Regions from separate parts of the Tolumonas lignilytica genome, predicted to be linked through region 1. Evidence: predicted binding sites of a transcription regulator. Region 1 holds the regulator's gene; the other holds the start of a gene.

Region 1 (4,216 bases):
GGTGTCGGCTTACATGCTGATTTGAATAACAAACGCTACCAAATTCTGGACCAAGGACATGCGACTTACTTTAAGCCACGTTAGTTTTGGATTGATGCTGCTGTTCTCGGCCAGCGCTTTTGCGAAACAATCCGATTATCAGCAACCTGTGACGGTTGACTCGGTCAGCCAGCAGGCCGAATTGAATGCCAACAAAGTGACCTTTCTTCAAGACGTCAAGATCACTCAGGGGTCTATCATTATCCATGCCGATAAAGTCGTGGTATTACGTCATGAAAAAGGCAATGATGAAATGATTGCCACCGGCTATCCGGCGACATTTTTCCAAATCCTGGATAATGGCAAACCAGTCAATGCCAGTGCCAACGAACTGCGCTATCAACTCAAAGATCGCTTGGTCACCTTAACGGGAAAAGCCGAGCTGAAACAGGATGATAATCAAGTGAACGGCGATGTGATCCGCTATGACATCCAGAAGCAACAGATGGTTGCACAGAGCAGTGGCAAAGGTTCTCGCGTAAAAACCATTTTCCTACCACAGGAAATTGACGAATTTAACAAAGCAGGCAAACAATAAATTTATGGCTCTTTTGCAAGCAAGCGGTCTGAAGAAAAGTTATAAAGGCCGACAAGTGGTTCAAAATGTCAGTCTCCAGGTGGCGACCGGGCAGGTCGTAGGCCTGTTAGGGCCAAATGGTGCAGGCAAAACCACCTCTTTTTATATGATTGTCGGACTGGTACCGCAAGATGGTGGAACCGTCACCATTGATGAACAAAACATCACGTCCATGCCCATGCATCAGCGTGCACGTCATGGTATTGGCTATCTTCCACAGGAAGCCTCCATTTTTCGCCGCCTGACGGTGGAAGAGAACTTACTTGGCGTCTTACAACTGCGCGGCGAACTGACCCGGGCGGAGCAAAAAGAAAAAATGGAAGCCTTGCTGGAAGAATTTCATATCGGTCATATTCGGAAAAACACAGGTATGAGTCTCTCCGGAGGGGAACGCCGCCGGGTAGAAATAGCGCGGGCCTTGGCCGTAGAGCCCCGCTTTATTCTGCTGGATGAGCCGTTTGCAGGTGTTGATCCTATTTCCGTGATCGACATTAAACGCATCATTGAGCATTTACGTGATCGCGGTCTCGGTGTATTAATTACCGATCATAACGTGCGTGAAACGTTGGATGTCTGCGAAAAAGCCTATATTGTCAGCCATGGAAACCTGATTGCTGAAGGCACACCGGCAGAGATCCTGCAAAATGAGCATGTGAAACAAGTTTACCTCGGTGAAGGATTTACCCTGTAAACAGTGTGTCAATGGCGATTATCAGCCATAATTAACTCACGGACAGCTTGTAGATTGATCGTTTCAGCCAACCGGCTGACTACAAGCGCCGATATGGAAATTAGAGACTAAGGACAAATCCCGTAGATGAAGCCGACCTTACAGTTGCGTCTTGGCCAACAACTTGCCATGACCCCACAATTGCAACAAGCGATTCGTCTGCTGCAACTGTCCACTTTGGAACTACAGCAGGAAATCCAGCAAGCCATTGATGCCAATCCTTTATTGGAACAAGAGGATGAATCAGATATTGCTACGCCGGAACTTCCTGATGATGAAGATTTCACTCCGCCGGATAGCAGCGAAGAGATGGCTCAGGCACAAGAAAACATGCCTGAGGAACTGCCCATGGATACCACCTGGGATGAGGTTTATACCGCTGCTGGCTCCGCCCCCTCCAGTGGACTGATGAACAGTGATGATGAATCCATTTATCAGGGTGAAACATCGGAAACCTTACAAGACTATCTCTTGTGGCAGATGCGCCTAACCCCGTTCAGTGATCAAGATGCCGCCATTGCGCTCACGATCATTGATAGTATCGATGAATCCGGCTATCTCAGCGCCACACTGGAAGAGATCCAGCAAGCCGTCACAACGGATGAAGACCCCGTGGAGATGGATGAAATTGAAGCCGTGTTAAAACGGATCCAGCATTTTGATCCCATCGGAGTGGCCGCCCGTTCGGTACAGGAGTGTTTGTTAATCCAGCTCAATCAGTTCGTACCAGAAACACCCTGGTTGAATGAAGCCCGTCAGGCCATCAAAGATCACATGGATCTACTGGGTGCGCGCGATTACCGGAATCTGGCCCGCAAACTCCAGTTGAAAGAAACTGACCTGAAAGAAATTCTGCAACTGATCCAGACGTTGGAGCCGCGTCCCGGCAGTCGTGTCATGCCGAGCGAATCCAGTTATGTCATTCCTGATGTTGCCGTGCTGAAGAAAAATGGGCGCTGGGTGGTGGAATTAAATCCGGATGCGATGCCCAAAATTCGTATCAATGAAACCTATGCCTCGATGGCACGCCATGCCCGTAACAGCAGCGACAGCCAGTTCATCCGTTCTCATTTGCAAGAAGCCAAGTGGTTTATCAAGAGCTTAGAAAGCCGGAATGAAACACTTCTGAAAGTAGCCAACTGTATTGTACAACAGCAACAGGACTTCTTTGAGTATGGCGAAGAGGCAATGAAGCCGATGGTTTTGAATGATGTTGCCGAGGAAGTGGAGATGCACGAATCGACAATTTCGCGAGTTACTACACAAAAATACATGCACACGCCTCGTGGCATCTTTGAACTGAAGTATTTTTTCTCTAGTCATGTTAATACTGAGAGCGGCGGCGAGTGTTCTTCGACCGCGATCAGAGCCTTAATAAAAAAACTGGTCGCGGCAGAAAACCCGGCCAAACCGTTAAGCGACAGCAAGATCGCAGACTTGCTGACTGAACAAGGCATTATGGTGGCACGAAGAACGATCGCAAAATACCGCGAATCGTTGTCCATACCACCATCAAGCCAACGCAAACGCCTGCTGTAGGCCAACAATAAGGAAGACGTTATGCAAATCAACCTGTCAGGTCACCATATCGAGTTAACTGATGCATTGCGTGATTATGTCACAACTAAATTTGCCCGTTTAGAACGTCACTTCGAGCACATCAACAACGTTCAAGTGATCTTATCTGTAGAAAAACTGAAACAAATCGCGGAAGCGAAACTGAATGTCAATGGTGGTGAGATTTTTGCCAATGCCGAAGATGACAGTCTGTATGCCGCCATTGATGCTCTGATGGATAAACTGGATCGTCAGATCATCAAATACAAAGAAAAACTATCTAGCAAGTGATCATGTTAATTTCTGAAATCTTGTCTGCGGACTGCACGAAAAGTGCAGTCCCATGCAGCAGCAAAAAACGTGTGCTGGAAATCATCAGCGAATTAGCCGCCCCCAAACTAGGACTCGACGAACAAAAGATCTTCGACAGTCTGCAAGCTCGGGAAAAAATGGGAACGACCGGTATCGGCGGAGCGATTGCCATTCCGCACGGCAGAATCCCCGATGGTTATCCTGTCACTGGGATACTCCTGACGCTGGAACAACCGATCCCTTTCGATGCCATAGACAATCAACCCGTGGATCTTTTGTTTGCCATGTTAGTGCCAGAAAGCGAGTGTAAAATGCATCTGAAAACACTGGCGCTGGTGGCAGAAAAATTCAACGATAAAAACTTCTGTCGTCAATTACGGCTAGCCGAATCCGACGAAGCGCTTTATCAACAAATGATCAATGGATGATGATCGATGAAACTCATCGTGGTTAGTGGTCGCTCTGGCTCAGGGAAAACCGTTGCCCTGCGGGTTCTGGAAGATCTGGGTTATTACTGCGTAGATAATTTGCCGGTTTCGCTGTTATTTCAGTTGGTGGCAGAGCTACGAGGGAAATACGATCAAATCGCGGTGAGTATCGATGTTCGCAACCTACCAGCCAATGCCGATGAGTTGGTTTCTATCCTGGATGCCATCAGACAGCATCGGGATCTGCAATTTTCCAGCTTTTTCTTTGATGCCGATAATGCAACCTTGTTAAAGCGTTATGGCGAAAGTCGTCGACTGCACCCCTTGTCTCGGCAACAGTTAACGTTAGAACAGGCGATCCGTCAGGAAACCAATTTATTATCCCCATTATCATCGCTCGCCGATCTGCGTATTGATACCAGCCATCTAAGTATTCATGACCTCAGTGAACAAATCCGCGAACGGGTGCTCGGGAAAAAAGAACATGAATTAGTGATGGTGTTTGAGTCTTTCGGCTTCAAGCACGGCATCGCCAAAGATGCAGATTTTGTCTTTGACGCACGGTTTTTGCCA
Region 2 (4,216 bases), 270 kb from region 1:
TGAAGCTCAGGAATCCGCACTGCCTCCTGCTAGTCAGGAACCCAAACCACACAGTGTTAAACACCGCACCTCCTCTTCCAAAACAGCTATGGGGCTTTTATTGATCCTGCTGGCAGGTGTTGCTGGTTTCAGTGTTTATGTCTATCAGCAACAGCAACAAGACACTCAGGCACTGAATACCCTGCGCTCCGAGCTTGAACAGCTTCGCAATGAGCAATCGCCAACACAAAAAGAACAGGCTGCCGTCAAGGAATCACTGGCCAGTCTGGGCGAACAACAACTGAAACTGGATGGCCGCCAGCGAGAGCTGGAGCAGAAATGGCTGGAACAACAACATCAGCGTCCTAACGACTGGATGCTGGGTGAGGCTGCTTATCTGGTTCGTATGGCCGGGCGGAAACTGTGGCTGGAACAGGATTTAACAACAGCCGGCATCCTGCTGACCGATGCCGACAGTCGCATCCAGGCGATGGCCGATCCCTCGCTGATCCCGTTACGGAAAGCCCTGGCCGCCGATATTGCGGCGGTAAAATCGGCACCGGATGTTGACCGGGAAGGGTTATCTCTGCGCGTTGGTACCCTGCTGGATAACATCGATCAGTTAAAAATCAAAGGGCTGGAACCTAAACTGGAAGAAGACCCTACCAGTGATGAAGTCAGCGATCAGGTCAGCGACTGGAAAGCCAATCTGGAAAAGAGTGCCAAACATTTTGCTGAACATTTCATTACCATTCATCGTCAGAATGGCGAGGTAGAAGCCTTATTAACGCCTGATCAAACCACCTATTTGCAGGAAAATCTCCGGCTGCAATTACAGTTAGCCCAGCTTTGCCTATTACGTCAGGAACAAGCCAATTTCCGCGACCACCTGCAAAAAGCACAAGCATGGCTCGGCGATTATTATGAAGCCGATGACAGTGCGACCGTATTCATGCAAAAAGAGCTGACCGCCATGCAGGAAGTGGATATTACGCCACATTATCCCAAGACATTCGCGGTGCAGCCATTGCTGGAAAAAACGCTCGCTGAGCGCTGGCAAGCCACCCCGGCCGCCCGCTAAGGAGAAAGAAGCATGATCCGTCTGATACTGTTACTGGTCATTCTGGCTGCCGCGCTGTTACTGGGCCCGCAACTGGCCGATCATCAGGGCTATGTCATGATCGCCATCGCGGGTTACACCATTGAAATGAGTGTTGTGACCGCCACCCTTCTTGCCTTTGTCTTTTATCTGGTGCTGCTACTGACTGAAAATGTGCTGACCCGCTTATTCAGCGTACGGCGAGGTCTCCGCGGCTGGTGGCAAAACCGCCGTTATCTGAAAGCACAGCGTCAGACCCAGAAAGGGATGACCGCGCTGGCTGAAGGGGAATATCAGCGCGCAGAACACCTGATGCTGCGCAGTGCTGAGAAAAGCGATCTCCCTTTGCTCAACTACCTGTCGGCCGCTGAAGCCGCGCACGCCCAAAGCGAATATCAGAAACGCGACGACTATCTGCAGAAAGCCGCAGAACTCGACCCGCAGGCCCAGCTGGCGATTCAGTTAACTCAGGTGCGTCTGTTGCAGGATCAGGGGGAATGGCAACGCAGCCGGGAATTGCTGGAACAATTGCGGTTACGCTGGCCACACCATCCGCAAATTCTGCAGCGTCTGTACCGAATCTATCAGTCACAACAGGCCTGGCAGGAAGAATTGGAACTACTGCCGCTGTTACGCAAGCAGCAACTGTTGACGGAAGAAGAATTCATCGCCGCGCAGGAAAAGAACTTCCGCGCACAGTTCGATAAAATATTAGAGGAGCAAACTGCGGATGCATTGCTCGCCTTCTGGCAGCATCAGTCACGACTCATCCGTCATACCCCACAACTGCAGTTGGCGCTGATAGATAGTCTGATCCAGCATCATCAAGATCAGACTGCCGCCGAACAACTGCTGCCACGGTTGCGCAAGCAGGCCAATGAAGCGCTCTGGCAACGTTGTGCCAATTTGAAACTGGAGGATGCCTCAGCGCTACTGCAGCTGTTGTTACGCCAGCTGAAACAACATCCGCAATCTGCCGTCTTGTTGTCGGCCTTGGGCCATCTTTATTATCATCAGGAGCAATATGTGCTGGCACAAGGCTATCTGGAGCGCAGCATCGCCCTGCAGCCTTCGGCAAAAGATCAACGCACACTGGCTGCTATTTTGGAACAACTGCGGTTGTTTGAAAAAGCGGCTGAATACTATCGTTTAAGCTTGAGTTAACTCTCTTTCCTCCCCTGTTGGCAATCAACAGGGGACTTTCTGATACGCTTATGCTCTGCTTTATTACATCCGCATTGTTTTTGTGCACAACAGCACCAAAATGGTTAGCAAATTCAAATCACATCAATGTTCTGACAAAATAACCACGAAGAAGTTATTGTTTTATAAGCCTTATTCTTCCCGTGAATCAATTTGGCACATTTTGTGTATCTTATTAGCGCCCCAATATAGGGAATAGCACAAATTTGAGTCACAAAATGACTCAAAAAATAGGATGTTGCCACAAAGCACAAATTTGGGGCGCGTTATAAATTGATGGAGGAGATGTTGGTGGAAACCACAAACGCAATAGCAACCCTAACCAGTGGTGCAGATACCCTGTTCTTATTGCTGGGTGCTGTCATGGTGCTGGCAATGCACGCAGGCTTTGCTTTTCTGGAACTGGGAACGGTACGCAGCAAAAACCAGGTCAACGCCCTGGTTAAAATCATTACCGATTTCGGCATCTCAACCTTAGCCTATTTTTTCATCGGTTATTATCTGGCCTACGATAAAAGTTTCCTCAGCAGCGCCAGCACACTGATGACGCAAAATGGTCTGGAACTGACCCGCTTTTTCTTCCTGCTGACCTTTGCCGCGGCAATTCCGGCGATTGTCAGTGGTGGCATCGCTGAACGTGCCCGTTTTTATCCGATGCTGTGCAGCTCCTTCTTGATCGTAGGTTTGGTATACCCTTTCTTCGAGGGGATTGCCTGGAATGGCCGGTTCGGTATTCAACAATGGTTTACTACTCAGTTTGGTGCGCCTTTCCATGATTTCGCGGGTTCCGTCGTGGTGCACGCCGTAGGTGGCTGGATTGGGCTGGTTGCATTAACCCTGCTCGGCATGCGCCGGGGCCGGGTACGTGGCAGCCAGATTTTCAGTTTTGCCCCATCGAATATTCCAATGTTGGCATTAGGTGCCTGGATCCTGATTGTTGGTTGGTTTGGCTTTAACGTCATGTCAGCACAAAAATTGAGTGGTATCAGTGGATTAGTTGCCGTTAACTCCTTAATGGCCATGGTCGGTGGTACGCTGGTTGCCATGCTGATGGGTAAAAACGACCCTGGTTTTATCCATAACGGTCCATTGGCTGGTCTGGTTGCTGTGTGTGCCGGTTCTGACCTGATGCATCCTGTCGGCGCCCTGATTGTGGGTGGTGTTGCCGGTGCGATTTTTATTGTGGTATTTACCCAATTGCAAAAACGTCCGCAGATCGATGACGTATTGGGTGTCTGGCCATTACATGGCCTGTGCGGTGCCTGGGGTGGTATTGCTGCCGGTATTTTTGGTAGTCAGGCATTGGGGGGTGTAGGCGGTGTGTCTTTCATGTCACAACTGCTGGGTACTCTGCTCGGTATCACAATTGCCGTCGTCGGTGGTTTCCTTGTGTACGGCACCATGAAAAAAGTCGTAGGCCTGCGCTTGTCTCAGGAAGAAGAGCATGAAGGTGCCGACCTGGCCATCCATAAGATCAGTGCCGTCATGGACGACATCCAGTCTTAATATCCCACAGATACACCAAAACGCATCCGTTTCCCGGATGCGTTTTTCCTCTCGTTAAATAAACACCGTCTTGAGTTCCATACTTATCTTTTCATTCCTGCACTGGCAACCCAAAACTCTTCGTCTATTCTTAAAACTTGAGGGCCTATAATTCTAAAAGTACGGGAGTTTACAATGCCTTGGATTTCCTGGGTTTTTACGCTTATTGGTACGGGTTTGCTCGCATTTCGTTTACCTGAAGCTGGGTATGCTTTCTTATTTGTCAGCCTGACCACGCAGCTACTTGGCATCTATCAGCAACGCAAATCTATCCCGTCAGAACCGGTCCCTTCCTCAGAATTATCCCTTTCCGCGGTAGCAGAGCCTCAGCCACAGCTGGGTATGCTCAGCCGGGTTATGACCGCCTGGCAACAACAGGTACAGGTCGTA

What was found. The regulator sigma-54, encoded in region 1, starts transcription at its own class of promoters, with help from an activator protein. The targets are predictions, from matches to a motif close to TGGCACNGTTTTNGCTT.
Region 2: a site for sigma-54 is predicted at 2,436-2,452, ahead of H027_RS0108155 (ammonium transporter). Genes of this name have one in related genera too.

The regions. Positions count from the first base shown of each region.
Region 1 covers NZ_AZUK01000001.1:2,008,711-2,012,926, reverse strand. The annotation lists gene lptC (LPS export ABC transporter periplasmic protein LptC) at 1-84, shown strand, start outside; gene lptA (lipopolysaccharide transport periplasmic protein LptA) at 59-577, shown strand; gene lptB (LPS export ABC transporter ATP-binding protein) at 582-1,307, shown strand; gene H027_RS0109460 (RNA polymerase factor sigma-54) at 1,434-2,885, shown strand; gene hpf (ribosome hibernation promoting factor) at 2,907-3,194, shown strand; gene ptsN (PTS IIA-like nitrogen regulatory protein PtsN) at 3,197-3,643, shown strand; gene rapZ (RNase adapter RapZ) at 3,650-4,216, shown strand, end outside.
Region 2 covers NZ_AZUK01000001.1:1,734,630-1,738,845, forward strand. The annotation lists gene H027_RS0108145 (uroporphyrinogen-III C-methyltransferase) at 1-1,060, shown strand, start outside; gene H027_RS0108150 (heme biosynthesis HemY N-terminal domain-containing protein) at 1,073-2,242, shown strand; gene H027_RS0108155 (ammonium transporter) at 2,567-3,787, shown strand.